One region of the Brenneria uluponensis genome, then DNA from elsewhere that is predicted to be linked to it. Evidence: predicted binding sites of a transcription regulator. Region 1 holds the regulator's gene; each other region holds the start of a gene.
The links. The regulator PurR, encoded in region 1, represses purine synthesis genes. The targets are predictions, from matches to a motif close to CANGCAAACGTTTGCNTG.
Positions count from the first base shown of each region.

Region 2: a site for PurR is predicted at 1,559-1,576, ahead of cvpA (colicin V production protein). Genes of this name have one in related genera too.
Region 3: a site for PurR is predicted at 2,387-2,404, ahead of purT (formate-dependent phosphoribosylglycinamide formyltransferase). Genes of this name have one in related genera too.

Region 1 covers NZ_CP135917.1:2,145,708-2,156,022, reverse strand. Annotated here, with positions in the region: gene RS889_RS09880 (MliC family protein) at 82-387, opposite strand; gene anmK (anhydro-N-acetylmuramic acid kinase) at 509-1,621, opposite strand; gene RS889_RS09870 (outer membrane lipoprotein) at 1,966-2,433, shown strand; gene slyA (transcriptional regulator SlyA) at 2,578-3,015, opposite strand; gene RS889_RS09860 (DUF1289 domain-containing protein) at 3,204-3,443, opposite strand; gene gloA (lactoylglutathione lyase) at 3,765-4,172, shown strand; gene rnt (ribonuclease T) at 4,287-4,961, shown strand; gene RS889_RS09845 (Grx4 family monothiol glutaredoxin) at 5,022-5,375, opposite strand; gene RS889_RS09840 (C40 family peptidase) at 5,718-6,602, shown strand; gene cydH (cytochrome bd-I oxidase subunit CydH) at 6,752-6,841, opposite strand; gene purR (HTH-type transcriptional repressor PurR) at 7,224-8,249, shown strand; gene cfa (cyclopropane fatty acyl phospholipid synthase) at 8,600-9,751, shown strand; gene RS889_RS09820 (riboflavin synthase subunit alpha) at 9,796-10,315, opposite strand, start outside.
Region 2 covers NZ_CP135917.1:1,643,367-1,653,681, reverse strand. Annotated here, with positions in the region: gene purF (amidophosphoribosyltransferase) at 1-965, opposite strand, end outside; gene cvpA (colicin V production protein) at 996-1,487, opposite strand; gene dedD (cell division protein DedD) at 1,774-2,481, opposite strand; gene folC (bifunctional tetrahydrofolate synthase/dihydrofolate synthase) at 2,471-3,739, opposite strand; gene accD (acetyl-CoA carboxylase, carboxyltransferase subunit beta) at 3,824-4,735, opposite strand; gene RS889_RS07690 (DedA family protein) at 4,967-5,629, opposite strand; gene truA (tRNA pseudouridine(38-40) synthase TruA) at 5,684-6,508, opposite strand; gene RS889_RS07680 (aspartate-semialdehyde dehydrogenase) at 6,508-7,518, opposite strand; gene pdxB (4-phosphoerythronate dehydrogenase PdxB) at 7,606-8,742, opposite strand; gene RS889_RS07670 (sensor histidine kinase) at 8,886-10,280, opposite strand; gene tctD (transcriptional regulator TctD) at 10,267-10,315, opposite strand, start outside.
Region 3 covers NZ_CP135917.1:2,797,557-2,807,871, forward strand. Annotated here, with positions in the region: gene RS889_RS13095 (hypothetical protein) at 1-131, shown strand, start outside; gene RS889_RS13100 (S9 family peptidase) at 193-2,229, opposite strand; gene purT (formate-dependent phosphoribosylglycinamide formyltransferase) at 2,447-3,625, shown strand; gene RS889_RS13110 (bifunctional 4-hydroxy-2-oxoglutarate aldolase/2-dehydro-3-deoxy-phosphogluconate aldolase) at 3,747-4,388, opposite strand; gene zwf (glucose-6-phosphate dehydrogenase) at 4,549-6,024, opposite strand; gene RS889_RS13120 (MurR/RpiR family transcriptional regulator) at 6,390-7,259, shown strand; gene pyk (pyruvate kinase) at 7,446-8,888, shown strand; gene lpxM (lauroyl-Kdo(2)-lipid IV(A) myristoyltransferase) at 9,021-9,995, opposite strand; gene mepM (murein DD-endopeptidase MepM) at 10,150-10,315, opposite strand, start outside.

The sequences.
Region 1 (10,315 bases):
TAAACCGGGCCAGAAAAAAGTGCGATCATTCTGCGCCCGTACAGGTAAAATCTCAACGGTTGACATAGACCGGGAACCCGATCATTTCAAGATGCAATCGTTAACGATAATGTTGCTCCCCCGCTGGATAAAGGCGTGATTTCCCTTGCTCCAGAACGTATATTTCCCATCACTGTAACGAACGCCTGAAGCCGATGGTGTCTGTTGCAAGGTATGGAGTTCACCATCCAGCAGAAAAGTGACGTGGGATTGCCGTGATTGCTCAATCATCGTTACCGTCAACGGCATAGTGCCACATTGATAATGTAGTGTGTGTTCCTGTTCCCCTATCCATTGGCTACATCCGCTTAAAAGCAACAGGGCTCCGCCTGTCAGCAAGTGTTTCATTAGTCTTCTCCTGTTATTTTTCCTGGCATACTGCATTCTGACTGCATTACCAACCAGACCAACACGCAACTCAATAACAGTCTAACAACCAGTTAATATCAGAAATCTCAGCGAAGTCTGATTAGTCGTGCATGGCGGGATAAATTCCCCCTAGAATGGTTTCCCGGCTGGCGCCGGTTACCGAGGGCAAATTGCCAGGAAGGCCTGATAATGTACGAAATGCCAGCCAGGCAAACGCCAGGGCTTCCATATCATCACCACTGACACCACACTCATCGGTTGTGCTAACTTCAATACCCGACAGTAACGCGGAAAGACGACACATGATCAACGGATTCCTCGCTCCTCCGCCACAAACCAGCAAACGCTCGCACCCACCGCTCAACAGCACCTGCTCAGCAATACTTACCGCCGTCAACTCCACCAGCGTGGCCTGGACATCTTCCTGTTTTATCAGCGGAAAAGCGGCGAGCTGCCTTTCCAGCCAACCAAGATTGAAGTATTCCCGCCCAGTGCTTTTCGGTGCGGGCAACGAAAAATAGGGATCAGCCAGCAGATGATGCAACAAGTCAGTATGCACCAGCCCGGTTGACGCCCATGCAGCGTTCCTGTCATAAGGCTGTGTACAATGACGCCAAATCCATGCATCCAACAACATATTACCCGGACCTGTATCATAACCTCTGACTGGTACCCCTGGCGCCAACAAGGAAATATTGGCTATCCCACCGATATTCAACACAATACGCCGCTCAGCCGGATGAAATAACAACGCATGATGAAACCCCGGCACCAACGGCGCACCCTGACCACCAAAAGCCATATCCCGGCGGCGAAAATCACCCACAGTGGTGATGCCAGTCATCGCCACAATACGGTTGTTATCACCAATCTGCATAGTGCAAGGAGCATCACCACCGGGTTCATGCCATACTGTTTGCCCATGACAACCGATAGCGGTGATATCCGCAGCGCTGATTCCCGACTGTTTCAACAACGCCAGCACAGCTTCAGCAAACAGAATACCGAGCTGGGTATCTAAATGCCCAAGTGCCGACAATGTCACCGGTTGCCCCTGGCACATGCTGAGAATAGCCAGCCTGATAGACTGTGGGATCGGATGGCAATAGCTGGCTTGCTGCGCTACGGTGTATTCATCAATCGCGGCCAGCACCACATCAACACCATCAAGACTGGTTCCCGACATCACGCCAATATATCTGCCTGACTTCATCTGATTAACCTTTTACTTTCCATGTGGATCACACAGTAATGGCAGGTGAGAAATGTACCCGATAAAAATAGCATTTCACCGACATTCTTAGTGGACTTTTGTCATTTTTTCTATGTTGTCGCCAATTTTTGTAAAAAATAACCATTTGACATGTCTTTTCACAAAAATGGAGCTTTAAAGTGAACTTTATAGTCGGTTTATTATAAAGTTAAGTGCATTATCTTATCCTGGTGATCAGGTAAAAAAGTGGAATGGTGCTTTAGTCCACGTCATACTCTGCATGTAAATAATTTAGTCGGTACAAGGGCAGCGCCAGTCCGACATTGCCATTACAGGAGCCTTATATGATGAAGCATTTTCTTGTGATTACTTTAGCAAGTATCACTTTGGTTGGCTGTGCAAATACCAGTACATTATCTGGAGACGTTTACAGCGCATCTGATGCCAAACAGGTCCAAACCGTAACTTACGGCACAATTATTTCTACACGGCCAGTACAAATACAGGCTGGCGAAGAGAATAACATTATTGGCGCTCTTGGCGGGGCAGTCTTGGGAGGCTTCCTGGGCAATACTGTTGGTGGAGGAACCGGACGTAGCCTGGCCACCGCCGCTGGTGCTGTCGCAGGTGGTGTCGCTGGGCAAAGTGTTGAGGGAGCGATAAACCGTGTTCAAGGTGTTCAGCTGGAAATCCGTAAAGATGACGGTAATACCATTATGGTGGTACAAAAACAAGGTACTACCAAATTCTATGCTGGTCAGAGAATCGCAATGGTCAGTGATGGCCGTTCAGTAACCGTTTCTCCTCGCTAATTGCAAATCGATTAATCACCACTCTAACGAGGGGTGATTAATCGGCAAAATTAAATTTCAGCAAAACACTCTGTTAATGGCAATTTAATTAACAATCAGCAGAATTTAATTTTTAAAACCAAGATTTTTCAAGTGCCATACAAATTAAGACTGCATTTCATATAACGATAAAATATTGCTTTCCAACCTAGAAATTATGGTCGCTAATTCACTAACCTCTTCAGGTGTGATTCCATTTAATATTTCACTGCGCGTTTGATCGATAACATCATTAACCGCCTGAATGATCGGGTCAGCCATATCTGTCAGCATAATGCGCTTAGCTCGGCGATCATGTACACATATATGTCTGGTAATCAATCCCTTATCTTCAAGCTGATCCAAAGTGCGGACCAATGACGGTTGTTCAATACCAATCGCCTTCGCCAACTGAATTTGGGACTGCCCTGGGGGCAGTTCATGAATATTATGCAGCGTCACCCAGTGCGTCTGTGTAAGTTCTAACGGCTTCAAACGGTGGTCTATCAAGGCGCGCCAAACACGTACTAACCGGGCTAAATCAGATCCTAATGGCAATTCCATCACTACTCCTTATAATTAGCATGCTAAGTTATATCCCTGGATTGCAATCAACTCTGATTTATAAAAATGAAAATAAGACAAAACGAAAAATATATATTTATCGTAAATACAATAAGTATTCTACCAAATAATAGTTATCTAAAAATGATCTTAAACTTAATTTATTACACAAAATATCACGACCTATCTTAAAACAAACTAGATTGCTCTGGTTCTGGCGGTATTGAAATTTTCTCAACACGCTGCAATCGTTTCATCCTTTGCCGACAAAGACGTAAGACATCCTGTTTCTGAACATCGCTCATTTGTCCCCAACTAAAACGTTCCGACCGACTGCGAAAACACCCTCGGCAAAAACCCCGCTCATCAGCCTGACAGATACCACGACAGGGATTGGGTACAGGAAAAAGCTCAAGTTGCTCAGCCACGGGACCTCCTCCTCCTCGAACCTTTTTATTGAAGCGTTGATCGTCCCGGCTGGCAAGCATTGATTAACAATAACAATAAAAATAGTTTCGTCACTATGGAAATACCAGTCAGTTTTTGTCGAAACTGCGTTTTTTTAGTAAAAAAGAGGCAAGCAATGAGAAAAATGCTTCAGGCAAGACAACATTACCTCCCACCAAGAGTCGACAGCCAGGAGGCTTCTGTGACCCATGGCTTGGACTCAAGCTATATGCACCGCTATACTTCTCTCATTGATTTTACCTGCAAATTACCATTAACCACTGAAGCCAATAGAGGAAATTATGCGTTTACTTCACACCATGCTGCGTGTTGGCGATTTATCACGTTCCATTGATTTTTATACCCATATTTTGGGTATGCAGCTACTGCGCACCAGTGAAAACACAGAATACAAATATTCACTGGCGTTTGTCGGTTATACCGAAGAGAGTGAAGGTGCAGTGATAGAGCTGACTTATAACTGGGGAGTAGACAGCTACGATCTCGGCAACGCCTTCGGGCATATTGCACTCGGGGTGGATAATGTTGCAGCTACCTGTGAGCGTATCCGCAAAGCTGGCGGTAATGTCACCCGTGAAGCAGGCCCGGTAAAAGGCGGGACCACGATCATTGCCTTCGTCGAAGATCCTGATGGCTATAAAATTGAGTTAATTGAACGTTCACAGGCCGATCTGGGTCTGGGAAACTGATATTCCCTGCATTGACAGGTGCCAGATCGGTGCCTGTTAGATCTGACGTTACTGCATCCGCCACTAAAATTTGCCATAATGCGCACTGCATTTGCTGAAGACCAATAAGAGATGATGGCTGACAAAAATAACCTTAATGTCCTGAGTGCCCGTTTTCGCGGATTCTATCCGGTCGTAATTGATGTGGAAACCGCAGGATTTAACGCTAAAACGGATGCACTACTGGAAATTGCCGCAGTGACACTCAAAATGGATGACAATGGTTGGTTACTGCCGGATCAGACATTGCATTTTCACGTTGAACCGTTCGAAGGCTCAATTTTGCAGCCAGAAGCACTGGCGTTTAACGGCATAGACCCGACCAATCCTTTACGTGGTGCCGTCAGTGAATATGAAGCGGTACATGAAATCTTCAAAGTCGTGCGTAAAGGGGTTAAAGATCAGGGATGCAATCGGGCGATTGTTGTCGCACACAATGCTACTTTCGATCATGGATTTCTCATGTCCGCTGCAGAGCGTTGTGGACTGAAACGCAATCCTTTTCATCCTTTTGCCACCTTTGATACCGCAGCGCTCAGTGGATTGGTAGTAGGACAGACAGTCCTGGCTAAAGCCTGTATTACTGCCGGTGTCCCATTTGATCCTAGTCAGGCTCACTCTGCCTTGTATGATACCCAACAGACCTCAATGCTATTCTGTGAGTTGGTAAATCGCTGGAAACGAATGGGGGGATGGCCAACAGCCACGCAACCCGAGGCAGAACCTTCACCTGCCCATAGCGAAGATTGAGATTTTCAGGCGGTGGTTACCGCCTGAAAATCATCGCGTATAAAATAACATAGTGTTGATTTATTGTTGCTGACCATCTTTCTGGGACGAGTATTTTTCTGCAGTATCCTTGATAAGTTGCTGTAACTCACCACGCTGATACATTTCAATGATGATATCGCATCCACCGACCAGTTCACCGTCTACCCATAACTGAGGGAAAGTGGGCCAATTGGCGTATTTGGGCAATTCTGTACGAATTTCTGGATTCTGCAAAATATCAACATAAGCAAAACGCTCGCCGCATGCTGACAACGCCTGTACCGCCTGAGCAGAAAAGCCACAGCTTGGCAGTTTTGGAGAACCTTTCATATATAGCAGGATAGGGTTTTCAGCGATCTGGAGCTGAATTTTTTCAATTGTCGTTGTCGTCATTCTATTGCTTCCTCAAGCACGTGATGGCTATACGGTTGATCCGCCGCCATCAGCATCAGTTATAAATATTGCCAATATCACATTGACTCTTTTGTATTGTAACGATAGCGGCAGTCACAAAAAAACGTTATCTTTTGTAGGGTTTTAAACTAGGGCTATTATTAGATAATGATTGGTGAAATCTGATGCAGAAACTGATGATAATCACACCATAATTACACTCGTTAACGATTTTTCACTATTTTGTTGTAATAAAACGGCTATTCTCACTTTTTTATCGTCCCATTTTCAGGAATACTGTGGAAATCGAGCGATTGAGGACGACATTCAGTCATAATAATTATGCGGTTATTTGTTACCTTTTTCTTGTTATTTTTTAGCAACCTGTTTTTTAATTTGGCACAAGCCGCACCACACGCCGTGGCGGTTTCCCTGCATAAGCTCAATGTGGGCGTAACTGACACGGTTGATACAAGAAAAAACAAACCGTCCAAAAACACCAAAAAAGCCACAGTACCGACACACGATAAAAAAGAGAGGGGCAGTAAGGGATACTCGCTAAAAACGACTAAAACAGCACATTCCCACAGCAAAGCCACACGAAACTCAGCCGCTCATCCCAAACATCTGACTAGACCCTCGACCAAACATCGCACAAAAAACCATGAGACTAAAGCAACAGAAATCAAGCATGTGGCATCGAAAAGACATGAGCCCACACATCACAGAACGCAAGATAGAAAAATAGCGGCACGAACCAAAAGCAGAGAAAGCAAGCACAAGAAAGCACTACCCCTTAGTGTTATGCGCAGAAAGCATTACCAACACGTCAAATTGACTGCCATGAATAAGCTGCTAAAACAGATTGGGAAACCCTATCACTGGGGAGGCGCTTCACCTGCTGCCGGATTTGATTGCAGCGGATTGATCTATTACGCCTACAAGGACGTAGTAAAAATACCGATCCCACGCACAGCTAATGAAATGTTCCACCTGCGTGATGCAGCACCGATCAAAAAGAGTGAGCTGGAAAGAGGTGATCTAGTGTTCTTCCACATTAGTAATCGCGGCGCGGCCGACCATGTCGGGGTTTACCTTGGTAATGGACGTTTTATTCAGTCCCCGCGGACAGGTTCCGATATCAAGATCAGCAAATTGAGCGGCAATTATTGGCAAGAACACTATGTCGGCGCACGCCGTGTCGTCACGCCAAAGACTGTTCGCTGATGTAACATTCTCGTTAAGCTCAAGATACCTGGGTATACCGCACCGAGGGATACTCCAACTGACAACGGGACCTTCCGGTCCCGTTGTCTTTCTGTTTTGTCATGCCAAAAATGACTAATTTAGTGGCTTTACACCGTCACTAAAGCTTATCAGTTCAGCACGGCTGTAAAACTGAACGCCATGATAATGGCCAATGCACACACTGTGGTTAACAACGACATTTTTAGAGCCGTATCCATAAATACCTCCTTTGCAGACTCAGTATTGACATCCGTTATTGTAATCAGAATGGGTTTATTACCCCAAGCCAGGCAATAAATACTACCAATAGTAGTGGGTATATGGAAACTTTCTCTTAATTTGATCGAGAAATCCTCTCCGAATATCGCAGACATAATATGAATTAGCACTTCCACTTTTGCATTAAATCGGACAGAATTTGCAGTTTACTGTACACATCCTGCGTTGGTCGAAAGCGTCAACCTTGCCCTTCAGGTCTAAACCGCCGACTCTCTCCTTCTGAAGTTCTGCTTTCGTGGTCAGAAAGAGAACTATTCGCGCAGGCAAACGATTAACCATTTACTTACTGCTGTAATCAGGTGAGTTCAGGAGTCATTTTACATGGCAACGATTAAAGATGTGGCAAAGCGCGCAGGTGTTTCTACCACAACCGTATCACACGTGATCAATAAAACACGTTTCGTCGCCGAAGATACTAAAGCCGCCGTAAGGGCAGCCATCAAAGAATTACATTATTCGCCAAGTGCCGTTGCCCGCAGCTTGAAAGTTAATCATACAAAATCCATTGGACTGCTTGCGACCTCAAGTGAGGCACCCTACTTTGCAGAAATTATCGAATCTGTTGAGAATAGTTGCTACGCAAAAGGATACACACTAATTCTGTGTAACTCCCACAACAATCTGGATAAGCAACGTGCTTATCTTTCTATGCTGGCACAAAAACGAGTAGATGGATTACTGATAATGTGCGCTGAATATCCACCAGCACTGCTTTCCATGCTGGAAGATTACCGTAACATTCCTATGGTCGTGATGGATTGGGGCAAGGGGCACAGTGATTTTACCGATACCATTATTGATAACGCTTTTGAAGGTGGCTATATGGCAGGTCGTTACCTGATTGAGCGTGGTCACCGCGACATCGGCGCCATTCCCGGTCTGCAAGAGCGGAATACGGGTAGCGGGCGTTACTTGGGTTTTCTTAAGGCCCTGAAAGAAGCGCATATCACAATACATGAAGAGTGGATTGTTCAAGGCGATTTTGAACCGGAATCCGGCTATAAAGCCATGCATCAGATACTGGCACAAAAGCATCACCCAACAGCCGTCTTCTGTGGTGGTGACATCATGGCCATGGGGGCAATCTGTGCAGCTGACGAACTCGGCTTACGTGTACCGCAGGATATTTCGGTGATCGGGTATGATAATGTACGGCACTCTCGCTATTTCACACCAGCGCTGACAACGGTGCATCAACCCAAAGAGCGTTTGGGACAGTCCGCATTATCTATGCTACTGGATCGCATTGTCAGCAAACGTGAAGAAGCACAGGTCATTGAAGTCCACCCTACCTTGATTGAACGACGCTCTGTCGCAGATGGTCCGTTCCGTGATTATCGCCGTTAATTCAGACAATTTACTTATTGCTGCCTTATTTCATTAAATTTTTAACCACTGCTTCAGACTATTTATGCTTGTCCACAGGCTGAAGCAGTCATAGACTTGCTATTGCCTTATGTGAACATAACAGGCAAACAAGACATACTGAATAGTTTTACTATCCTTATACTCAGACTGCCGAACGCCTTCGTCGTCTAATTTGGATAGGTGCTTTCCATACCAACGTTTCTCTTATTTATTTCTCTGAAATAGTTCAGAGGGTAAACGATGGATAAGCATCCACCGATTCTTATTACAGGTGAAAATTGTCTATGTTGTTCCTTGCTGTAATTCAAATGGCAAGGTAGGGAGAGATTATGAGTTCGTCTTATATAGAGGAGCTGGGTAGGCATAATACGTCCTGGTTCCAGATTGTGCATGAAATGCTGTCAATGGCTGACATCACTATTAATGGTTCGCGACCTTTTGATATCACTGTCAAGAATACCGATTTTTATAAACGCATTCTGCGTGAAGGCTCTTTAGGTCTTGGTGAGAGTTACATGGACGGCTGGTGGGAGTGTGAACGTCTGGATATGTTTTTCCATCGGGTACTGCGAGCCGGATTGGAAGAAAAAATACCGCAGCGCTGGCGCGATTTGATACGGATTCTACTTGCACGAGTCATCAATCTTCAATCAAAGAGACGATCCTGGATTGTAGGGAAAGAGCATTACGACCTCGGCAATGATCTTTTCTCACTGATGCTTGATCCATACATGCAATATTCCTGTGGTTACTGGAAACAGGCAGACACCCTGGAACAAGCTCAGGAAGACAAACTTCGTATGATTTGCGAAAAGTTACAGCTGCGTCGCGGCATGACACTGCTGGATATTGGCTGTGGTTGGGGCGGACTAGCGGCATTTGCAGCCCGTCACTACGGTGTATCGGTCACAGGTGTCACTATTTCTCGTGAGCAGCAGAAACTGGCTCAGCAGCGATGCCAGGAACTGGATGTCACGATTTTATTACAGGATTATCGCGATCTGAATCTCCAGTTCGACCGCATCGTTTCTGTTGGTATGTTTGAACACGTCGGCCCCAAAAATTACGATACTTATTTCCAACTGGTACGTAAAACCCTGAAGCCCAACGGCCTCTTTCTGCTACATACTATCGGTGCCAACAAAACGAATCTTGAAGTCGACCCCTGGATCAACAAATATATTTTCCCTAATGGTTGCCTACCGTCGGTCCGACATATTGCCCAATCCAGTGAACCTTATCTGGTCATGGAAGACTGGCACAACTTTGGGGCTGACTATGATCGAACGCTGATGACTTGGCATGCACGTTTCCAGCAACATTGGTCCGAACTGTCAGCGAATTACCCTGAAAAATTCCACCGCATGTTCAGTTACTATCTGAACGCCTGTGCTGGCGCCTTTCGCGCACGGGATATTCAACTGTGGCAGGTGCTATTCAGTGTTGACGGCGTTGAAGGTGGGATACGCGTCCCCCACTGACGGATTGACTTGGCCGCCAGCTTTATGCTGACGGCTACACTATTTTATTCTGTTGCTTCTGTGGCCGGATCTTGTTGACGGTGAGATTGATTCAACAATACACGCTCAACCGTATCCACGATCGCCTGTGTCTGTGGGTCAATCTCAATATTCACACGATCACCCAATCGTTTCTGCCCCAGCGTAGTCCGGTTTAACGTTTCAGGGATAAGATGCACGCAGAAACGACTGCGAGTAACTTCACCAATAGTCAAGCTGATACCGTCAATACCAATGAACCCTTTGTGTAGTACATATTTCATCAAGGCATCATCCGACATTCGGAACCAGATCTGGTGATTATTTTCCGAAGTCAGAATTTTAACGATGTCTGCCGTACAGATGATGTGGCCCGACATAACATGCCCACCGACTTCATCACCGAACCTGGCAGCACGCTCTAAATTAACTGAATCACCTACGTTCAAGTTACCGAGATTGGTCAAACGCAGTGTCTCTTTCATCAAATCAAAACTGACTCGCGCCCCTTCAATCGCGCTCACGGTCAAGCAGCAACCGTTATGA
Region 2 (10,315 bases), 500 kb from region 1:
CGATAAGGTCTGTTGATAATGCGAGCGATTTCCAGTGCGATATCGCAAGACGTTTCCGGAATCGGGATAACCACATCAATATCCAGGTCTTCCCAATTACGGGCAATCTTTTCACCCAATTTCTGCCCCATGCGTACACGGGCGCTATAAACTGAAATCTTGTCAATAAACGAGTCGGGACGTGCGAAATAGACATATTCAAACAGACAAGGGTTGCTCTTCGGATTCTCCGCGCACTGCCGGGTAAACAGTTGCCCTTTTTCCGTAATGTAAATCGCTTCGCCTGGTGCAACATCACGTAAAAATTCAAAGCCCAGCGTATCTAACGCCACGCTCTCGGATGCAACCATATATTCGTTATGTCCGTCTTCCAGTGTGCGCTTACCAATCACCAGAGGGCGGATACCGTTCGGATCGCGGAATGCGACCATACCGTGGCCAATAATCATGCTGACACAAGCGTAGGCGCCGCGAATTTGCTGCTGCATTGAGGCAACAGCGGCAAAAATATTATCAGCCTCCAGCGGATAATGCTGAAAACGGTCCAGCTCTTTAGCAAAGATATTGAGCAGGATTTCAGAATCAGAGGTGGTATTCACATGCCGGCGACCTTGCTCGAACAACTGTTTACGCAGTTCGTGAGCATTGGTCAGATTACCGTTGTGTGCCAGTGTGATACCAAAAGGGGAATTGACATAAAAAGGCTGGGCTTCAGAAGCACTGGAGCTGCCGGCTGTTGGATAACGCACATGACCCAGCCCCATGTTACCCTGTAATCGCTGCATGTGCCGTGCTTCAAACACATCTTTTACCAGGCCGTTGGCCTTACGCAGGCGAAAACAATTAAAGGCATCAATGGTGACGATGCCTGCGGCATCCTGTCCACGATGCTGTAACACCGTTAATGCGTCATAAATCGACTGGTTGACCGGTGTAAAACCGGCGATACCGACAATACCGCACATGTTGTCTTTTCCTCATCAGCGCTACCGTGGCTAAATGTGCCGCGGCAAGAAACTCGACGTGCTTTGCAGATAGTCAAAAAACCACCTGATTATATAACTGAACTGCGGAATTAACTGAGACTGCTTCCAGTCGGCACTCTGTGAAAAACCAGTGAAGGTATCCAAAAAGAACAGCAGAGCAGAGACGATCAACACACCACGCAGGGCACCAAAACAGATCCCCAGAACACGATCAGTGCCTGACAGCCCGGTACGTTCAACCAGCGAACCGATCACATAGTTGACAATAGCACCCACAATCAACGTCGCAATAAACAGAATGGTAATGGCGATGCCGTTACGCACCAATTCATCATTAAACCGCGTGAAATACACCGCAAGGTACACATAATAATGGCTTGCGATGAAAAACGCGCATCCCCAGGTAACCAACGACAACGCTTCACGTATAAACCCGCGGACAAGACTGACCAGAGCCGAAAATCCGATAATACCGATAATGACGTAATCAACCCAAACCATGAACTATCCTAATAATGAACAATAACTATCGACAGCACCGCTCATCCTGTTCGCGGCGCATTCTAACAGAAAAAGAAAACGTTTGCGTAGCGGATTTCCCTGTCATTAATTCAATAAATGCACAAATAAAAAAATCGTCGAATGTCCATAGAGATACCCGCACGAAAATTTTATTACCCGCTGTAATATCCGGGTACGCCTGCAACAGCAACACCGATCATTTGATTCAATACAGCAAAATAAAACCGGCAAAAGGTAAGGTCATTTTACCCCTTCCGTTGCCACTCTAACGTGCGCTGTACGTTTTTATCTGACCATTCAATCCACTGAGTTGTTTCAGTTCATGTAATGATGATTGCAGTTTCTCTTTTGATACATCCGGACCTACATAGATTCGCGTAATCTGTCCGGCTACCGGTACAGAAGGCGTGGTATAGGCCCGATAACCGGACAGACGCAATTTAGCGATAATCTCATTCACTTTGTCTGAATTTTTCAGAGCACCCAGTTGAACGACAAATGCCTGACCTGCTGGCGCCGTCTGCTCTTGCGTTGATGTCTCCGGTTTCCCTTCAGCCCGTTTTAACACCTCTTTCGATTTAGTTTCCGATTTTGGCTTTATCTCTGGCTTGGGTTCAGGTTTAACAACAACGGGCGGTGCTACAGCTACCGGCACAGACTGCGTTTCCGAGTGTGAAACACGCTTCGTAGATCCATCGTCTTCTTTCGCTGTCGGTGCCGTCATGGTCGAACCGTCATTCTTATCCTGCATCGCAGCTTCGGCACCTTCCGGCGGCTGAGTCGGCAATAACTGATTAATTGACGGCATAGACTCTGCCTCCACGGCATCACCCGGTTTGGGCACCAGCGGAATAGCCGCGAACTCATCTTCGTAATGTTTTTTCTTACCGTCCAGCAGTCCAGGCAGGACAATGACACCCAATGCGACCAGGATAATGGTTCCCACCAGGCGATTCTGGAATTTACTCGCCATGCATTCTGCTCCCGTCAAGCGCTTCCATAACATGCGCTACTGTATGGAAAGAACCACAAACGATAACGATATCCTGTTCGAGCGCCTCTTGCATAGCCTGTCGCCATGCGGACACCACATCCGGATATTGCCGGCAAGTGTCAAGATACCGGGCCAGTTCATCGGCACTGGCACCTCGCGGGCCCTCCAGCGGAGCGCAATACCACTCATCCACCAGCGGCTTCAAATGTGCCAACGTGCCCGGAATATCCTTATCTGCCAGCATCCCCATTACTGCGCGGATCTTACCTCTCCGCGGTAATGCAGACAGACGGCTGGCCAAATAAGCGGCCGCATGAGGATTATGCGCCACATCCAGAATCAGCAGTGGTTTTTCGTTCACAATCTGAAAACGTCCCGGCAAAGTTGCCTGCTGCAGGCCATGTCGAATTGCAGATTCATCTACGTCTAACGGAGAATAATACAGCGCGGCCAGTGCAGTAGCGGCATTTGGCAGCGGCACATGCGGTAGCGGCAGTTCGGTTAACTGATGCGACGCGTTTTCCCAACACCAACTGGCTGATTGAGAGACAAAACGCCACTCGTTACCCCGACGATACAGTACGGCCCCTTTTTCTTCCGCAACAACAGCGATCGATGCCGGCATATCCGGCTCACCTACCACGGCGGGTTTACCACGACGGAAGATACCGGCTTTCTCCCGGCCGATACTTTCCCGGTCATTTCCCAACCAATCGGTGTGATCAAGTGCAATACTGGTCACTACGGACACATCAGCATCAACAATATTGGTTGCGTCCAAGCGCCCTCCCAGACCAACTTCAAGGATGACCACATCCAGTTGCGCCTGTTTGAAGAGTTGCAATGCCGCCAGCGTACCAAATTCAAAATAAGTTAAAGAAACACGATCCCGGCCAGCGTTGATATCCGCAAAAGCCTGGCAGTGCGCCGCTTCAGGTAGTTCTTTGCCTTGAATGCGGACCCGCTCGGTATAACGCAACAAATGAGGAGAGCTATAAACCCCTACCCGCTTCCCGGCGGCCAGCAGGATTGATTCCAACGTACAGCAGGTTGTCCCTTTACCATTGGTTCCAGCGACCGTGAATACGACGCTGGCAGGCTGTAAGAGTTGGAGATTTTCGGCAACCTGTTTGACACGCTCCAGTCCCAGTTCAATGGGCTGGGCATGCAGATGCTCAAGATAATGAAGCCACGTGGCCAAAGGCGACGTGGCTTGTGGTATTTGAAGATTATCCATGAGTCCCGTTCACTGACTTACGGTTCATTGACACAGAACACGGAGAAACACAGTAGTGCTCGCGCATCCTGTTCATCATTTTAATCAGGCTTCATCCTGAGATTCGGTAGTGGCAACATGCTGGTGTTCAGCAATGTCCTCCGGCTCGGGATGGTTAGTCAATTTGGCAAGGAGAGTCGCCAGTTTATAGCGCATCTCGGGACGGCGAATGATCATATCAATCGCGCCTTTTTCCAACAGAAATTCACTGCGCTGAAAGCCTGGTGGCAACTTTTCACGTACCGTCTGCTCAATAACACGTGGTCCGGCAAAACCAATCAATGCTTTCGGCTCAGCAATATTCAGATCACCGAGCATCGCCAGACTAGCTGACACCCCACCCATGGTGGGATCAGTCAGGACTGAAATATACGGCAGTCCACGTTCACGCATTTTGGCTAACGCGGCGCTGGTTTTCGCCATTTGCATCAGCGACATCAGCGCTTCCTGCATACGGGCACCACCACTGGCGGAGAAACACACCAGCGGACAGTTATCTTCCAGCGATTGCTCAACAGCCCGCACAAACCGTGCACCGACGACCGAAGCCATGGAACCGCCCATAAACGAAAACTCAAAGGATGCCACTACCACTGGCATATCATAAAGCGTCCCCTTCATGACCACCATGGCGTCTTTTTCATCGGATTGCTTCTGTGCAGCAACCAGACGATCCTTGTACTTTTTGGAGTCTCTAAACTTCAGTACATCTCTGGGTTCCAGTTCGCTACCTAACTCAATCGCACCTTCTTTATCAAGGAAGGCGCTGAGACGGGCACGGGCGGACAGACGCATATGGTGGTCACATTTAGGACACACGCCCAGATTACGTTCCAGTTCAGCGCGGTAAAGTACCTGCCCGCAACTATCACATTTAGTCCAAACCCCTTCGGGGATGTTCGCCTTGCGGGTTGGTGTGATATTACTTTTGTTAAGAATTCGTTCAATCCAGCTCATTGATAACCTTTCTGCTTGAACCTGGCGTACGCCAGTACGCTGCTTATGCGCTACCATTCCATGGTAACGCAGCCGAAAAAGCGATGCCTGAACACCTGAAAGAACAGGAGTAGGCATTAACACTCATAGCTGTCCACATAAACATAGCCATAAATGCCGCTCATTAAAGCATAACGACGCCGATCTGTGGATAAAAAACTGGTCAAACCGGGCGTTAAAATAATTTTCCACTTATTTCCTACTACTGTGTATCGTAGCTCTTTTATGACGCCAGAACTCAATCATACCGGGCAGAATAGAGATGAAGATGATTGCCACAATCAGCAGTTTCAGATTTTTCTGCACGAAGGGTAAATCACCGAACAGATAGCCCGTATAGGAAAATAGTAATACCCACAGTAATGCGCCTACCACGTTGTAAGCGGCAAAGTACCGGTAACTCATGCGCCCCATTCCCGCCACAAACGGCGCAAATGTTCTCACAATCGGTACAAAGCGCGCCAGAATAATTGTTTTCCCGCCATGACGAACATAAAACTGATGCGTTTTGTCCAGATAGCGGCGACGGAAAATCTTTGAATCAGGATTGCGGAACAGTTTCTCACCAAACAACCATCCGATGGCATAATTCACCGCATCCCCCAAAATAGCTGCGATCACCAGTAAAACAACAATCAGATGAATATCCAGTGCATTTGATGGCAACGCCGCCAGCGCACCAGCGACAAAGAGCAAGGAGTCCCCCGGCAGGAAGGGAATAACAACCAGCCCGGTTTCACAGAATAAAATAATGAACAAAATGGCATAGACCCAAACGCCATACTGCGTTACCAATTCCGCCAAATGGACATCAATGTGCAAGATAAAATCGATAACAAACCGTACAAATTCCATCATATTGGATATCTCTCCGCGCAACAGCGCACTCCGTTCCCGAATAAACCAGAATCAGTCATCAGCCAGAAATAATGGCCCCATGGCCAGTTTGGGAAGACCAAAACTCGCCGGGTAATCAACCATCACCAAATAAAGTCCCTCCGCTTTGGCGGTAGCAGCTGCCAACGAACGATCTTTGGCCGCCAGCAGATCGGCAATCCAGCCTTCCGGCTGGTTTTCGCATCCCACTTCCATCAGGCTGCCGACAATATTGCGCACCATATGATGCACAAAGGCATTGGCTTTGATATCTACCACAATATAGTCACCATAACGCGTGACCTTTAGATGCTTGACATTCCGCCACGGCGTACGGGACTGACATTGCATCGCGCGAAACGAGGTAAAATCATGTTCCCCTAACAGACACTGCCCCGCTCGTTCCATACGTTCCGCATCCAGTGGCAGGTAAAAATGTGTGATACCGCGAGACAAGATAGCCGGCCGATAGCGGTGATTATAGATGACATAACGGTAACGGCGGGCGGTAGCACTAAAACGGGCATGAAAATCATCGTCCACGGTTTTAACCCAACGAACCGCGATATCAGGCGGTAAATTCGCATTGACGCCCATGGTCCAGGCGGCATCTTTACGCACTGCATGCGTTGTAAAATGGACAACTTGTCCCGTCGCATGAACGCCGGCATCCGTCCGACCAGCACAGAAAACAGTAATCGGTTCGTTGGCGACTTGTGATAACGCACGTTCAAGATAACCTTGTACACTTTCTACGTCTGCCTGACGCTGCCAGCCACAATAGCGGCTGCCGTCATACTCGATTCCCAGGGCAATCTTCAGTGATACCGCCCCTTCATCAACCTGCAACTCGGTCATTACCCCAGATACTCCTCAACCAGACGTTCAGCAGTTTCTATCGCCATCAGAGCACCACCAAAGCGGATATTATCCGCCACCGACCAGAATTGCAGCAGTTCTGCTACGCCATAATCATTACGCAGACAACCAATACTGAGATGAATATTGCCAGAAGCATCTTCCACCTGAGTGGGGTAATCCTGATCCTCACTAAGCACAATATCGTCAGCCTGATTCAGTTCATCACGAGCCTCTTCTGCCGATAATGGACGTAATGCCTCAAGATGAACGACCTGAGCATGACCATAGAACACCGGTGACTGAATACAGTTCACCGAAATCGGCAAACCATCATCCTGCAACACCTTCCTCACTTGATCTACCAGTTGACGTTCTTCTCTTACACTTCCTTCATTATCTGGTAGTAATGGCAATAGGTTGAATGCCAGTTGTTTCGGGAAAATGCCCGGTTCTGGCGGAATACCATTGAGCAAGCGAGCACTTTGCCCGGCCAGATCGTCCACGGCAGCTTTACCATGCGCCGACACTGATAACAGATTGGTCACATGCAAGCGGGAAAGTCCGGCCTGTTCTGTCAGTGGTTTAATGGCCCTCAGCAACTGACTGGTCAGACTGCTTGCCACCGCCACGATATTACGATTACGGTAATCAGCCAGCACCTGCGAATTAACACCCGGCACCACCAGTGGAATATCCGGTTCCTGCGCGAACAGGCCACTGCTGTCAATAACCAGGCATCCAGCATTCCCCGCTTCGTCAGCATAGAGGGAACTGGCCTCCTGTCCGGCGACAAAGAAAGCCAGTTGCGCTTGTGACCAATCAAAGTCTGCGACATTTTCAACCGGTCTGGAGCGACCATTGAACCGTATAACTTCCCCCGCACTGCGTTCACTGGCCAGCGGATACAGCTCACCCACTGGAAATTCACGTTCCTGCAATAACTCCAGCAACGCAGAGCTTACTGCGCCCGTCGCGCCAAGCACCGCTATATTCCAGCCATTGGACATGTGGTTCTTCTCCCCCAACCTTTTTATAAAACACCTCAGGCGGTGAAGACACCGCCTGAAAAAACGAATTCGTTGATAAACTAATGACTAGCGTTCACCCTGGACCACAGCATTGAATCCTAACTGCTTCAACAGTTCTGCACTGCCCTGGTCAACGCAAATGACATGCAGTGACGACCACTCCCGACGTTCCTGATAGAATTTGCGTAACCGATCAAAACCACCGGGAATAGGTGCCGCCTGACGCAACAATGCATCATCGTGGCGGACATCATACACCAGATGCACCAGCCGTTTTAACAGCCGTTCATCCAGCGAGGCGGTTAACGTGATTTCAGTAAACTCCGGTGCCGGTAATAAGGATGACAATGCCACCTGCTGTGGTTGGCCGATAAAACGGCTCCAGGCCTCAAATACCTGGGTTGTACCGCGCGCTTTGCCTTCCAATGTATAGCCAGCGATATGGGCAGTACCGATATCGACCAGACTTAATAGTTCCGTTGATAACTCGGGCTCAGGTTCCCAGACATCCAGCACTACGCTAAGTTTTTTCCCCTGTTTGAGCACATTGAGCAGGGCGGCATTATCTACCACCGGGCCACGGCAGGCATTGATCAGAATAGTGCCGTCTCTCAGTGAATCAAGCAGTGTCGCATCCACGTTATGCCAGGTTTTATACGGACCGTCTTTAAACAACGGGACATGGAAAGTCAGAATATCCGCCTGCCCCGCCACCTGCTCCAGCGACAGGAAGTCCTCGTTGTCACCACGTTCGGCACGCGGCGGATCGCATAGCAGAGTCCGGACGCCAAAAGCCTTGAGTCGGGCATGAAGACGAGACCCCACATTCCCTACACCAATAATACCGACACAGCGATCTTTCAGACTGAATCCATCACGTTCCGCCAGCATCAACAAGGCAGAAAAAACGTACTCCACCACTGCAATGGCATTACAACCAGGGGCCGCAGAAAAAGCAATGCCCTGCTGCTGAAGGAAATCCTCATCAACATGGTCAGTTCCCGCCGTAGCCGTACCAACAAATTTGATCGTTTTCCCTGCCAACAGACTGGCATTGACCTTCGTGACCGAGCGAACCATCAGAGCATCAGCGCCATTCAGCGCCTCAACCGGAATCGGCCTTCCCGGCACGGTAATAACATCACCCAGTCGGCTGAACAGCTCACGGGCATAAGGCATATTTTCATCAACGAGGATTTTCACGTTATATTTCCTGATTTACGTCTGGCGACAAACGCGCGGTTCCAGTGAAAGCAAGGGGGGTTATTTTGCCACAAACTACTGTAAGGGAATACCGGCAGCGCGGGAATACACCTTGTCGACGTGCTACATGGCAGAGCGATGGTTCAGGCAGATGGGCGCTTTTTGAACTGCACTCGAACCAGCAGCCCCCCCAGCTCAGCGCCCTGAGAAAGCTCGGCACGCGTCCCGTGCCAGGCGGTAATGTCCTTGACCAGCGCCAGTCCCAATCCCGTACCCGGCAGTCCTGCGCCACTGTCAAGACGGTGAAACGGCATCATCGCCTGTGCCCGGTCAGTTTCAGCGATTCCGGGACCACTGTCTTCGATCTCAAGTTGTTGGCCGATGACCCTGGCCGTTACCACACCGCCATATGGTGTATATTTCAACGCATTATCCAATAAATTGGCGCACAATTCTGTCAGCAATAACGGCTCACCGCATATCAGACAAGACACCGCGCCTTCATACCCCAAATCAATGCATTTACTGCGCGCCTGTGGCAAACGGGAAAAACAGGTTTCACGTACCAGCTCGGCTAAATTCACCGTCTGCCATGTCTGTTCCCTATTATCGTACGCCCGCAAACGTGACAGTTGTAATAAGCGATCGGTTAACTGGATAGTGCTGTCCAGCGTTTGTTTCATCCCCGCCAGACTCTCACGCCACAATTCTGGTTGAGGGCTGGATAACGCAACCGAAACTTGGGTTTTCAGTACAGCGAGGGGGGTTCGTAACTGATGAGCAGCATCCGCGCTGAACCGTTCTTGACGAGAAACCATGTTGCTTAGGCGCTCGATATAACGATTGAAAGCCAGAATCAACGGTTGGGTTTCCGACCAGGGTAAAATGGGCGGCAATGGCGTTAAATCGCCGGGATCACGCCGCAACATCAGACTGGAAAGACGACGCAGCGGTTGCAGCAGTTTTTTCAACAGAAAAATAGCCAGGATCACCGTGATCAAAACCAAAGCACCCTGACTGATAATAGCGGTAATCAGTAACTGACGGGCAAAATCCTGTCGGGAAGACAACGTTTCCGCCACCAGAATCAGCGCCATGCCGTCTACACTATCTTCATTGACCGGTTGCCAAAGCGCGGCAATTCGAATATCCCGACCACGATACTGCGCATCATAGAAATGTACCAATGCCGGATAAAGCGTCGATAATGGTGTATTGGGTGGCAAAGGCGGTAGGTCATCATAGCCGGAAAGCGTTTCCCCGTTGGTAGACAACACCTGGTAATAGAGATGATCGTTCATGTTACGCTCAAAACTATCAAGCACTACCCAGGGAACATCTACTACCAGGTGACCCTGCCGCACGGTCAGACGCTCTGCAACCGTCCGTGCAGAAGCCAGCAACATGCGATCATAAGCCTGCGTGGCCGCCGCTACCGCATTATGGTAATGCGTCCATACCGATAGCGCCCACAACAGCAGCATCGGCATGCCGAGATATAAAATCAGTTGACCACGTAATGAGTCAGTCAGACGCATTCTGGCACTCAAGACTGTATCCCAGCCCCCGCAAT
Region 3 (10,315 bases), 650 kb from region 1:
TACCAAGAGAGGCGAGTATGAGTAAAGGAATGGACAGCAAGAAGGACGGTAAGAAAAAACCACAGAAAACGGCCGCTGAAAAGCGCGCTGAAAAACGTGCCAAAAAAGGCCAACAAACAGACATTGTTTAACCCCAACCTTGCCACGACAAGTAAACCCGCGCCAGCGGGTTTACTCTGAATAACCCTCTGACTAGACCTTCTCCCGAATCATCAGGATAAACGCATACTCCAGCGCAATATCTTCATAATGTGTAAAACGGCCAGACTTGCCACCGTGACCGGATTCCATATCGGTATAGAGCAGTAACAGGTTGTCATCGGTTTTAAATTCCCGCAATTTAGCTACCCACTTTGCCGGTTCCCAGTATTGCACCTGAGAATCATGTAAGCCGGTGGTCACCATCATGTGTGGGTAATGCTGGGCCTTCACACCATCATAGGGACTGTATTGGCCGATATAATGGTAATACTCGGGCTGGTTCGGATTTCCCCACTCATCATACTCACCGGTCGTTAGTGGAATCGACTCATCCAGCATGGTAGTTAATACATCCACAAACGGCACCTGCGCGACTACGCCCTTAAACAATTCCGGTGCCATATTCACTACCGCGCCCATCAATAATCCCCCCGCACTGCCGCCCATGGCAAACGCCTGTTGCGGGTCACCATACCCTTGTGCCAGCAGCGACTGGGATACATCGATAAAATCAGTGAAAGAGTTCATCTTGTTTAGCAAACGACCATCGTCATGCCATGCTTGCCCCAACTCACCCCCGCCACGAATATGGGCCAGCGCAAAGACAAACCCCCGGTCGAGCAGGCTGAGACGGCTGACACTGAACTCAGGGTCCATACTGCTGCCATAAGCGCCGTAGCCATACACCAACAGCGGATTTTTCCCCAGTTGGCACGTCTGGCGATGGTATACCAGTGATACCGGTATCTCTTCACCGTCGCGCGCGATAATCCATAGTCGCTCGCTACAATAGTCCTCAGTGTTGAAATTTTTCACTTCGGCCTGCTTCAATCGTTGCTGCTGGCCGGTAGCCATATCCAACTCATACAGTGTGCTGGGCGTCGTCATTGAGGAGTAGCCATAGCGCAGTCGTGAGGTTTCCGGCGTCGGGTTGTACGCCAGCCAGGTCACATAGCTGGGGTCGCTAAAATTGATGCACTGCGCCGTACCACTCTGCCAATCGATATAGCGAATATGGGTCAACCCTCGCGACCGTTCTTCCACCACATACCAATCGCGGAACAACGAGAATCCTTCCAGAATACATTCCGTTCTTGGAGCAATCAGAGTCCCCCACTGCGCCTCCTGCCCGTCAGTGGCACGATACAGGCCGAACGTTTTACCCTCTCTGTTGGAGCGGAGATAAAAATAGTCACCATAATGGTCGAGATCATATTCATGATCCTTACGGCGCGGCACAAACATCTGTGGCATGGCTTGCGGATCACGGGCATCGAGCAACAGGACTTCACTGTTGGTGGTACTGCTGAGATGAATCAGGATGTAACGTTCAGAGGTGGTTTTTTCCAGGCTGACGTAATAGGTATCGTCCTGTTCTTCGTAAATCAGTACATCTTGCTGAGGATCGCTGCCGATGCGATGGCGGTAAACCTGATATGGCAGCAGCGTCTGCGGATGTTTGCGCACATAATAGATGGCCGTGGAATCGGCGGACCATTCGGTGACAGCCGAAACATGTTCGATCAGGTCCGGCAACCATTCGCCGGTGGTGAGATCACGCAGGCGCACATCATATTGGCGACGGGAGAGGAAATCTTCCGAAACCGTCATCAGACGATTGTTCGGGCTGACATCCAGTGATCCCACGTCGTAAAAGTCGCCATTTTCCGCTCGTTGGTTGCCATCCAGCAACGTTTCCCACGGTTCCGTCGCTGACACTGGCTGGCGCAGATAAACCGCATAATCTTTACCCGACTCATAACGGTTCTGATAGCGGTAGCCATTCTTTACATAAGGTACGGAGGTATCTTCACGGGGAATACGCTGCACCATTTCATCATAGAGCGCCTGTTTTTGCTCTTGGCAGGGCGCCATAACCTGTTCGCTATAGCGGTTTTCCTGCTCCAGCCAGGTCAGTACATCCGGATTGTTACGCTGGTCATCGCGCAGCCAGTAATAGTTATCAATGCGGGTTTCTCCATGCCGGGTTAATGGATGGGGACGCTTTTCAGCGCGCGGGGCTTTCATGACACGTAATTCCTTCTGGTGAAAAAATAAAATTCGCTATACAGGAGCATCAGACAATGGGGGAAAAGAGTGGCACGAATTTTCATCCGAATCCAGGCGTGATCACGCATCCCGATAACAGTTGCTGTGCATTTAGCTATAATCCGGTACGGATGCGTACGCAAACGTTTTCGTTTATACTGCGGCGATTTTTACAACCCGATCAGGTACTAAAGTTATGTTAACAATGGGAACGGCTCTGCGTCCCGGCGCGACCCGCGTTATGTTGCTGGGCTCTGGCGAACTGGGAAAAGAAGTGGCGATTGAATGTCAGCGTATGGGGATCGAGGTCATTGCCGTCGACCGCTATGCTGATGCACCGGCGATGCAGGTTGCCCACCGCAGCCATGTCATTAACATGCTGGATGGCGAGGCGTTAAAGCAGTTGGTGGAAAGCGAACGTCCGGATTATATCGTGCCGGAAATTGAAGCCATCGCCACCGACATGCTGGTCGCGCTGGAGCAACAGGGACATCATGTCGTGCCCTGCGCGCAAGCCACCCGGCTGACCATGAACCGTGAAGGCATTCGCCGTCTGGCGGCTGAAACCCTGGGACTCCCCACCTCCCGTTATCATTTCGCCGACAGTGAAGCCAGCTTCCATCAGGCGGTTAACGCCATCGGTTACCCGTGTATTGTAAAACCGGTAATGAGCTCTTCTGGTAAAGGTCAGAGCCTGATTCGTGAACCACAGCAACTGGAACGTGCCTGGCGTTATGCGCAGGAAGGCGGTCGGGCCGGCGGTGGCAAAGTGATTGTGGAAGGGCTAGTGCAATTTGATTTTGAAATCACATTGCTGACTATCCATGCCGTTGACGGTATCCATTTCTGCGACCCGATCGGTCATCGTCAGGAAGATGGCGACTATCGCGAGTCCTGGCAACCGCAACAGATGAGCAGTGAAGCACTGGCGCGGGCCAGGCACATTGCCAGCGAAGTGGTGGAAGCATTGGGTGGTTTCGGTCTGTTCGGCGTTGAACTGTTTGTCTGTGGTGATGAGGTTATTTTCAGCGAAGTGTCTCCCCGGCCACACGATACCGGGATGGTCACGCTGATCTCTCAGGACTTGTCTGAATTTGCGCTGCATGTGCGGGCGTTTCTGGGCTTGCCGATTGGCGCCATCCGTCAGTATGGCCCATCCGCCTCAGCGGTGATCCTGCCGGAGCTGACCAGTAATGACGTTCGCTTCCACGGATTGGAACAGGCGCTGCAAGCGCATACCCAGATTCGACTGTTCGGCAAACCGGAAATTAGCGGTAAGCGCCGTATGGGCGTGGCGCTGTCCACTGCGGAAAATACGGATGCGGCGGTCCAACTGGCAAAAGCGACGGCCAGCGCGGTGAAAGTCAGCGGCTGAACGCCCCTGCGTGAAGATGGGTGGATCAGGCCAGGCGTTATCTTCGGGAAAGGATGTCTGACACCAACACGAATTGAATGAGTAACCGATAGATTCCCGCCCGTTGGGCGGGAATATGGCCTTATGCCTTGGCGCCAGCCACCGCTTCGCGAGCCAGTTCGGTGATACGCGCATAATCACCGCTTTCCAATGCATCCACCGGTACCAACCAGGAACCCCCTACGCACAGCACGCTTTTCAGTGCCAGATAATCACGATAGTTTTTCGGTGTGATCCCACCGGTCGGGCAGAAACGGATTTTCCCGAATGGCCCGGCAATGGCCTGTAGCGCCTTCACACCACCATTGGCTTCCGCCGGGAAGAATTTGAATTCACGCAATCCATAATCCATCCCCAGCATCAATTCAGACACAGTGCTAATACCCGGAATCAATGGAATGGTGCCGTCAATAGCCGCTTTCAGCAGCGGTTCGGTCAGACCCGGACTAATGGCAAACTGCGCACCGGCTTCAGTCACTTGCGCCAATTGCTGTGGGTTGGTCACCGTACCGGCACCGACAATAGCGTCTGGGACTTCTTTGGCAATCAGGCGAATCGCGTCTACCGCGCAGTCAGTACGTAGTGTCAGTTCCAGCACACGGACACCACCAGCTACCAGGGCTTTTGCCATAGGTACGGCATGTTCCAACTTGTTAATCACAATCACAGGAACAACCGGACCGGCTGTCAAAATCTGTTCCGCACTGGTCTTCCAGTTTTTCATCTAGGGTAATCTCCAGTCATGCCCGCAAGGGGCATCATTAATTGTCTGGCGCGCCCCTGCCACAGGGATCCACAGTTACCCACGGATGTCCGACCGCACCGTTAGCTACACAAAAAAACCCGACAAACGACCACCCCAAAAAACCAGGGTGGCGGCGCCATTACTCTACTTCATTCCAGGAGCGTCCATCGCGGGTAATCATCGCAACCGAGGCAACCGGGCCCCAGTTCCCCGCTGGATAAGGCTTAGGTAAATCATTGTCCATGCCCCAGGCTTCCATAATGGAATCAACCCATTTCCAGGCTTCTTCTACTTCATCACGACGAACAAACAGCGCCTGAATGCCGCGCATGGTTTCCAGCAGCAAACGCTCATAGGCGTCAGCCAGATGCTGTTGATTAAAGGTTTCGGAGAAACTCAGATCCAGCTTGGTGGTTTGCAACCGGTGTTTATGCTCCAGCCCTGGGATCTTGTTCAGGATCTGGATTTCAATACCTTCATCCGGCTGTAAACGAATAATCAGCTTGTTCTGTGGTAACTGCTGATAAGAATCATGAAACAGATTCAACACCGGATTTTTGAAATACACCACCACTTCAGAACATTTGCTCGGCAGTCGCTTACCGGTACGCAGGTAAAATGGCACACCGGACCAGCGCCAATCGTCAATATCCACACGAATCGCCACGAACGTTTCGGTGCTGCTGGACTTATTGGCGCCCTCTTCTTCCAGATAGCCGGGCACTTTCTTACCTTGTACAAAACCCGAGGTATACTGCCCGCGTACCGTGGTTTCATGCACGTTGGTACGGTCGATACGGCGCAACGAGCGCAGCACCTTCACTTTTTCATCACGGATGCGGTCAGTGCTGAGATCAGATGGCGGCGACATGGCAATGATAGTCAGGATTTGCAACAGATGGTTTTGGATCATGTCACGCATTTGACCGGCCTGGTCAAAATAGCCCCAACGTCCTTCAATCCCCACTTCTTCCGCCACGGTAATCTGCACATGGTCGATAGTGCGATTATCCCAGTTGTTCGCGAACAGCGAATTGGCAAAACGCAGCGCCAGTAGGTTCAGTACGGTTTCTTTACCCAGATAGTGGTCAATGCGATAGACCTGGCATTCGTTAAAGTACTCCGCCACCTGATCGTTAATTACCCGTGACGACGTCAGATCAGTACCCAGCGGTTTTTCCATCACCACACGAGCCGGTTCTTTGTTCAGCCCGGCTTTACCCAGGCCACGACAGATCGCACCAAAGGTGCTGGGCGGCATGGCAAAATAGTTAATGGTGGCGCGATTTTCTTGATCGAGCATCGCTCCCAGGCGCTCAAACCCGGCGGTATCCTCAACATCCAGTTGGCAGAAATCCAGCCGTTCGCTCAGTGTTTTCCATAATGTTGCATCCAGCGGCTCTTTGAGAAAGGTATCAAACGCTTCCTTCACCACCTCGATATAAGCGGTTTTATCCCACTCCGCCCGGCCCACGCCGATAATACGGGTATCCGGGTGAATATGGCCTGCTTTTTCCAATTGATACAGTGAAGGCAGCAATTTACGGCGCGCCAGATCGCCCTTCGCACCGAAAATCACCAGGTCACACGCCTGGGCTGTAGAAGTTACCGCCATTTTCAATCTCCTCATAGCAGGATGCTGTAATTTTATTACAGTAATAATGTACTCTTTTTGACTATAACCAGTAAACCCGTAATAAAATAACAAGAAATATTGCTTCTAATGTGACAATACTTCATATCGCAGGTGTAAACACGGGTAAATAGGCTACAAAATCATCAAAAAAAGAAATTTTCTGTCTTTTATGACAGTTGATTACTATTCTGAAAGTTAGACACAAGTCATGTTCTGGAAAAAAAGCACATAACTTCGCATGTTGTTCTCTAACAACCTTTACAGGGCCGTAGTATATTTCCACAAACCCCGTATTGGTTTCACCTTTGGCTGAAATCGAAAATACCATAGATGGTCTTTGTCTTATGAATATGCTGGAAAAAATCCAGAGCTATCTGGAGCTGCTGAGTAAATCTGAACGAAAAGTGGCTGAAGTCATCCTCGCATCACCCCAGACAGCCATTCATTCCAGTATCGCCACACTGGCCGGTGTGGCTGAAGTCAGTGAACCCACGGTCAATCGATTCTGTCGCCGCCTTGAGACCAAAGGTTTCCCTGATTTTAAACTACATCTGGCCCAAAGTCTGGCTAATGGCACACCTTATGTGAACCGCAATGTAGAAGAAGATGATACGGTGGAGGCCTACACCAGTAAGATCTTTGAATCCACCATGGCGGGATTGGAACACGTGAAATCCTGTCTGGATATTGCTGCCATCAATCGCGCCGTGGATCTGCTCACGCAAGCCAAAAAGATCTCTTTCTTCGGGTTTGGTGCGTCGGCGGCCGTCGCTCACGATGCCATGAATAAATTTTTCCGTTTTAATATTCCGGTGGTTTACTTTGATGATCTGGTGATGCAGCGTATGGGCTGCATGAACTCGGGTGAAGGCGATGTAGTGGTGTTGATTTCGCACACCGGCCGCACGAAAAGCCTGGTGGAAATGGCACATCTGGCCCGTGAAAACGATGCCACCGTTATCGCCATTACCTCAGACGATACACCGCTGTCCAGGGAAGCCTCACTCACTCTACGCGTGGAAGTACCGGAAGATACCGATGTCTATATGCCAATGGTATCGCGAATTGCCCAGCTTACATTGATTGATGTGCTGGCCACCGGATTTACCTTGCGTCGCGGCGCAAAATTCCGGGATAACTTGAAGCGTGTCAAGGAAGCATTACGAGAATCGCGTTTTGATAAGGAAGAACGATTCAGCAAACCCTTTGGTTAATTTGGTATGATGCAGGGTGAGGGTGTACTTCTTTTAGCGGTACGGGCAGCTCACCCATATAATAATCAATAACCTCACGGCATCCGGATAACAATGGTGAAATAGTTTTATTGTAAAAGTAGTATTTCATTCGCGTTATCCGACGTTACCGCACTACAACAGCTTCACTAGTCAACGGAGTTATACATGTCCAGACGGCTCAGAAGAACCAAAATTGTTACCACACTGGGGCCGGCTACTGACCGCGACAATAATCTGGAAAAGATTATTGCCGCAGGCGCGAATGTAGTCCGCCTGAATTTTTCTCATGGCATCCCCGAAGATCATATAATCCGTGCCAATAAAGTTCGTGAAATTGCGGCCAGACTTGGCCGTCATGTCGCTATTCTTGGCGATCTCCAGGGTCCCAAAATCCGCGTTTCCACCTTCAAGGAAGGTAAAGTTTTCCTCAATATCGGTGATAAATTTCTGCTTGATGCCAACATGACCAAGGGCGAAGGCGATAAGGAAAAAGTCGGTATTGACTATAAAGGCCTGCCAGGTGACGTCGTGCCGGGCGATATTCTGCTGCTGGATGATGGCCGGGTACAGTTGAAAGTATTGAAAGTGGAAAACATGAAGGTGTTTACCGAAGTGACGGTAGGTGGCCCGCTTTCCAACAACAAAGGCATCAATAAGCTGGGTGGTGGTCTTTCTGCCGAAGCGCTGACTGAAAAAGATAAAGAAGACATCATCACCGCCGCCAAAATCAATGTGGATTACCTGGCAATTTCCTTCCCGCGTACCGGCGAAGACCTGAACTATGCTCGTCGTCTGGCCCGTGATGCGGGTTGTAACGCTAAAATTGTTGCCAAAGTGGAACGTGCGGAAGCCGTCGCCAGCGACGAAGCGATGGATGACATCATTCTGGCGTCTGACGTAGTCATGGTGGCACGTGGCGACCTGGGTGTGGAAATTGGCGACGCGGAACTGGTTGGTATCCAGAAAAAACTGATTCGTCGTGCCCGTAAACTGAATCGTGCGGTGATCACCGCTACGCAGATGATGGAATCGATGATTACCAATCCAATGCCAACCCGCGCGGAAGTGATGGACGTCGCCAACGCCGTGTTGGATGGTACCGACGCCGTCATGCTTTCGGCGGAAACCGCGGCGGGTCAGTATCCGGCGGAAACCGTGGCCGCCATGGCAAAAGTGTGTCTGGGCGCGGAAAAAATCCCCAGCATCAACATATCCAAACATCGTCTTGACGTGCAGTTTGACAACATCGAAGAGTCTATTGCGATGTCTGCCATGTACGCGGCCAATCATCTGAAAGGGGTGACCGCGATTATTGCCATGACCGAATCTGGCCGTACCGCGCTGATGATGTCCCGTATCAGTTCTGGTCTGCCGATTTTCGCCATGTCTCGTCATGAACACACGCTCAACCTGACCGCATTGTATCGTGGCGTCACACCCGTACAGTTTACCGGCTACACTGACGGTGTCGTGGCCGCCAATGACGCCGTGCTCATATTGCGCGACAAAGGTTTTCTGGTGTCCGGCGATCTGGTGATCGTCACTCAGGGTGATGTGATGGGAACTATAGGCACAACGAATACAATCCGTATTCTGCGGGTGGAATAACCGGTTGATTCCCGCTCAGCAAGCGGGAATCCCCCTGTCTAATCAATAAAAAATATCCGATGTGACCCCCGTTTTTAACGGGGATCACCGCACTTGCTCTAAACACTCGCCCTGAATCCTGATGCGCCACGGTTACTTACGCGGATAAAGATCCTTGCGTAAATATGGCTCTGTCTCGCCTGATTTACGTGTTTTCAGTATTTTCAGAATCCAGGTGTATTGTTCCGGGTAAGGTCGCACCAGCGTTTCGACCTCTTCATTCATCCGCCGGGCAATATAAGTATCATCGGCACCGTCCAGATCGCTCATCGGCGGGCGAATATAGACTTCCAATCGGGATTCTTTCGCGTTATATACCGGGAATAACGGCACAATCTCGGCCCGGCACACTTTCATCAAACGCCCTACCGCAGGCAATGTGGCTTTATAGGTCGCGAAGAAATCCACAAATTCACTGTGTTCCGGCCCATGATCCTGGTCAGGAAGATAATATCCCCAATACCCTTTTCTTACCGAGTTGATAAACGGTTTGATACCGTCGTTACGTGCATGCACACGCCCACCGAAGCGGATACGCAATGCATTCCACAGATAATCCACCAAGGGATTTTTCTGATTATGCATCATGGCCGCGATCCGGTGACCACGCCAACTGATCAGCATCGCCGGGACATCCACAGCCCAGCCATGTGGCACCAGAAAAATAATATTACGCTGCTGGGCTTCCAGTTGTTCAATGATCTCATAACCATGCCAGCGCACTCGTTCATTCACCCGCCGGGGAGAAATGACCGCCAGCTCCATCATCAAAATCATGGACTGTGTGGCGGTGGCAAACATGTCATCAATGATTTTTTCCCGCTGTAACTCGGGTACATCCGGCATGCAATACAGCAGGTTGATGCGAGCACGTCGCCGTGCGCCACGTGACACACGCCCGACCAGACGGCCAAGCGCACCCAGTACCGGGTCACGCAGACGCCCAGGAATGCAGGCAACCACGATCATCATCCCGACACTCAGCCACACCCCCCAATAACGAGGATGAAAAAACTCGCGACGGAACCGGGGAATATATTCAATGTTAGCTTTTTGCTCTCTTTCCATGCATCAACTCTTCATAACAATTACGCGGCAATAATAATTGCTAACCATTGTTTCGCAATTAACCTCACCGATATAGCAGAAAATCGTGACATAACCGCGAATAAAAAACAGCCGGCAGCACACTGGCTACCGGCTGGATAAATGAACTCAGGTATTAATCAAACTGCAACTGGGGCGCCATTTTACGTACCTGGGCCAGATAATCGCGGCGCTCTTTACCGCTCAACCCTTCAGAACGTGGCAGTTTCGCCGTTAGCGGATTTACCGCCTGCTGATTGATCCAAACCTCATAATGCAGATGTGGTCCGGTTGAACGGCCC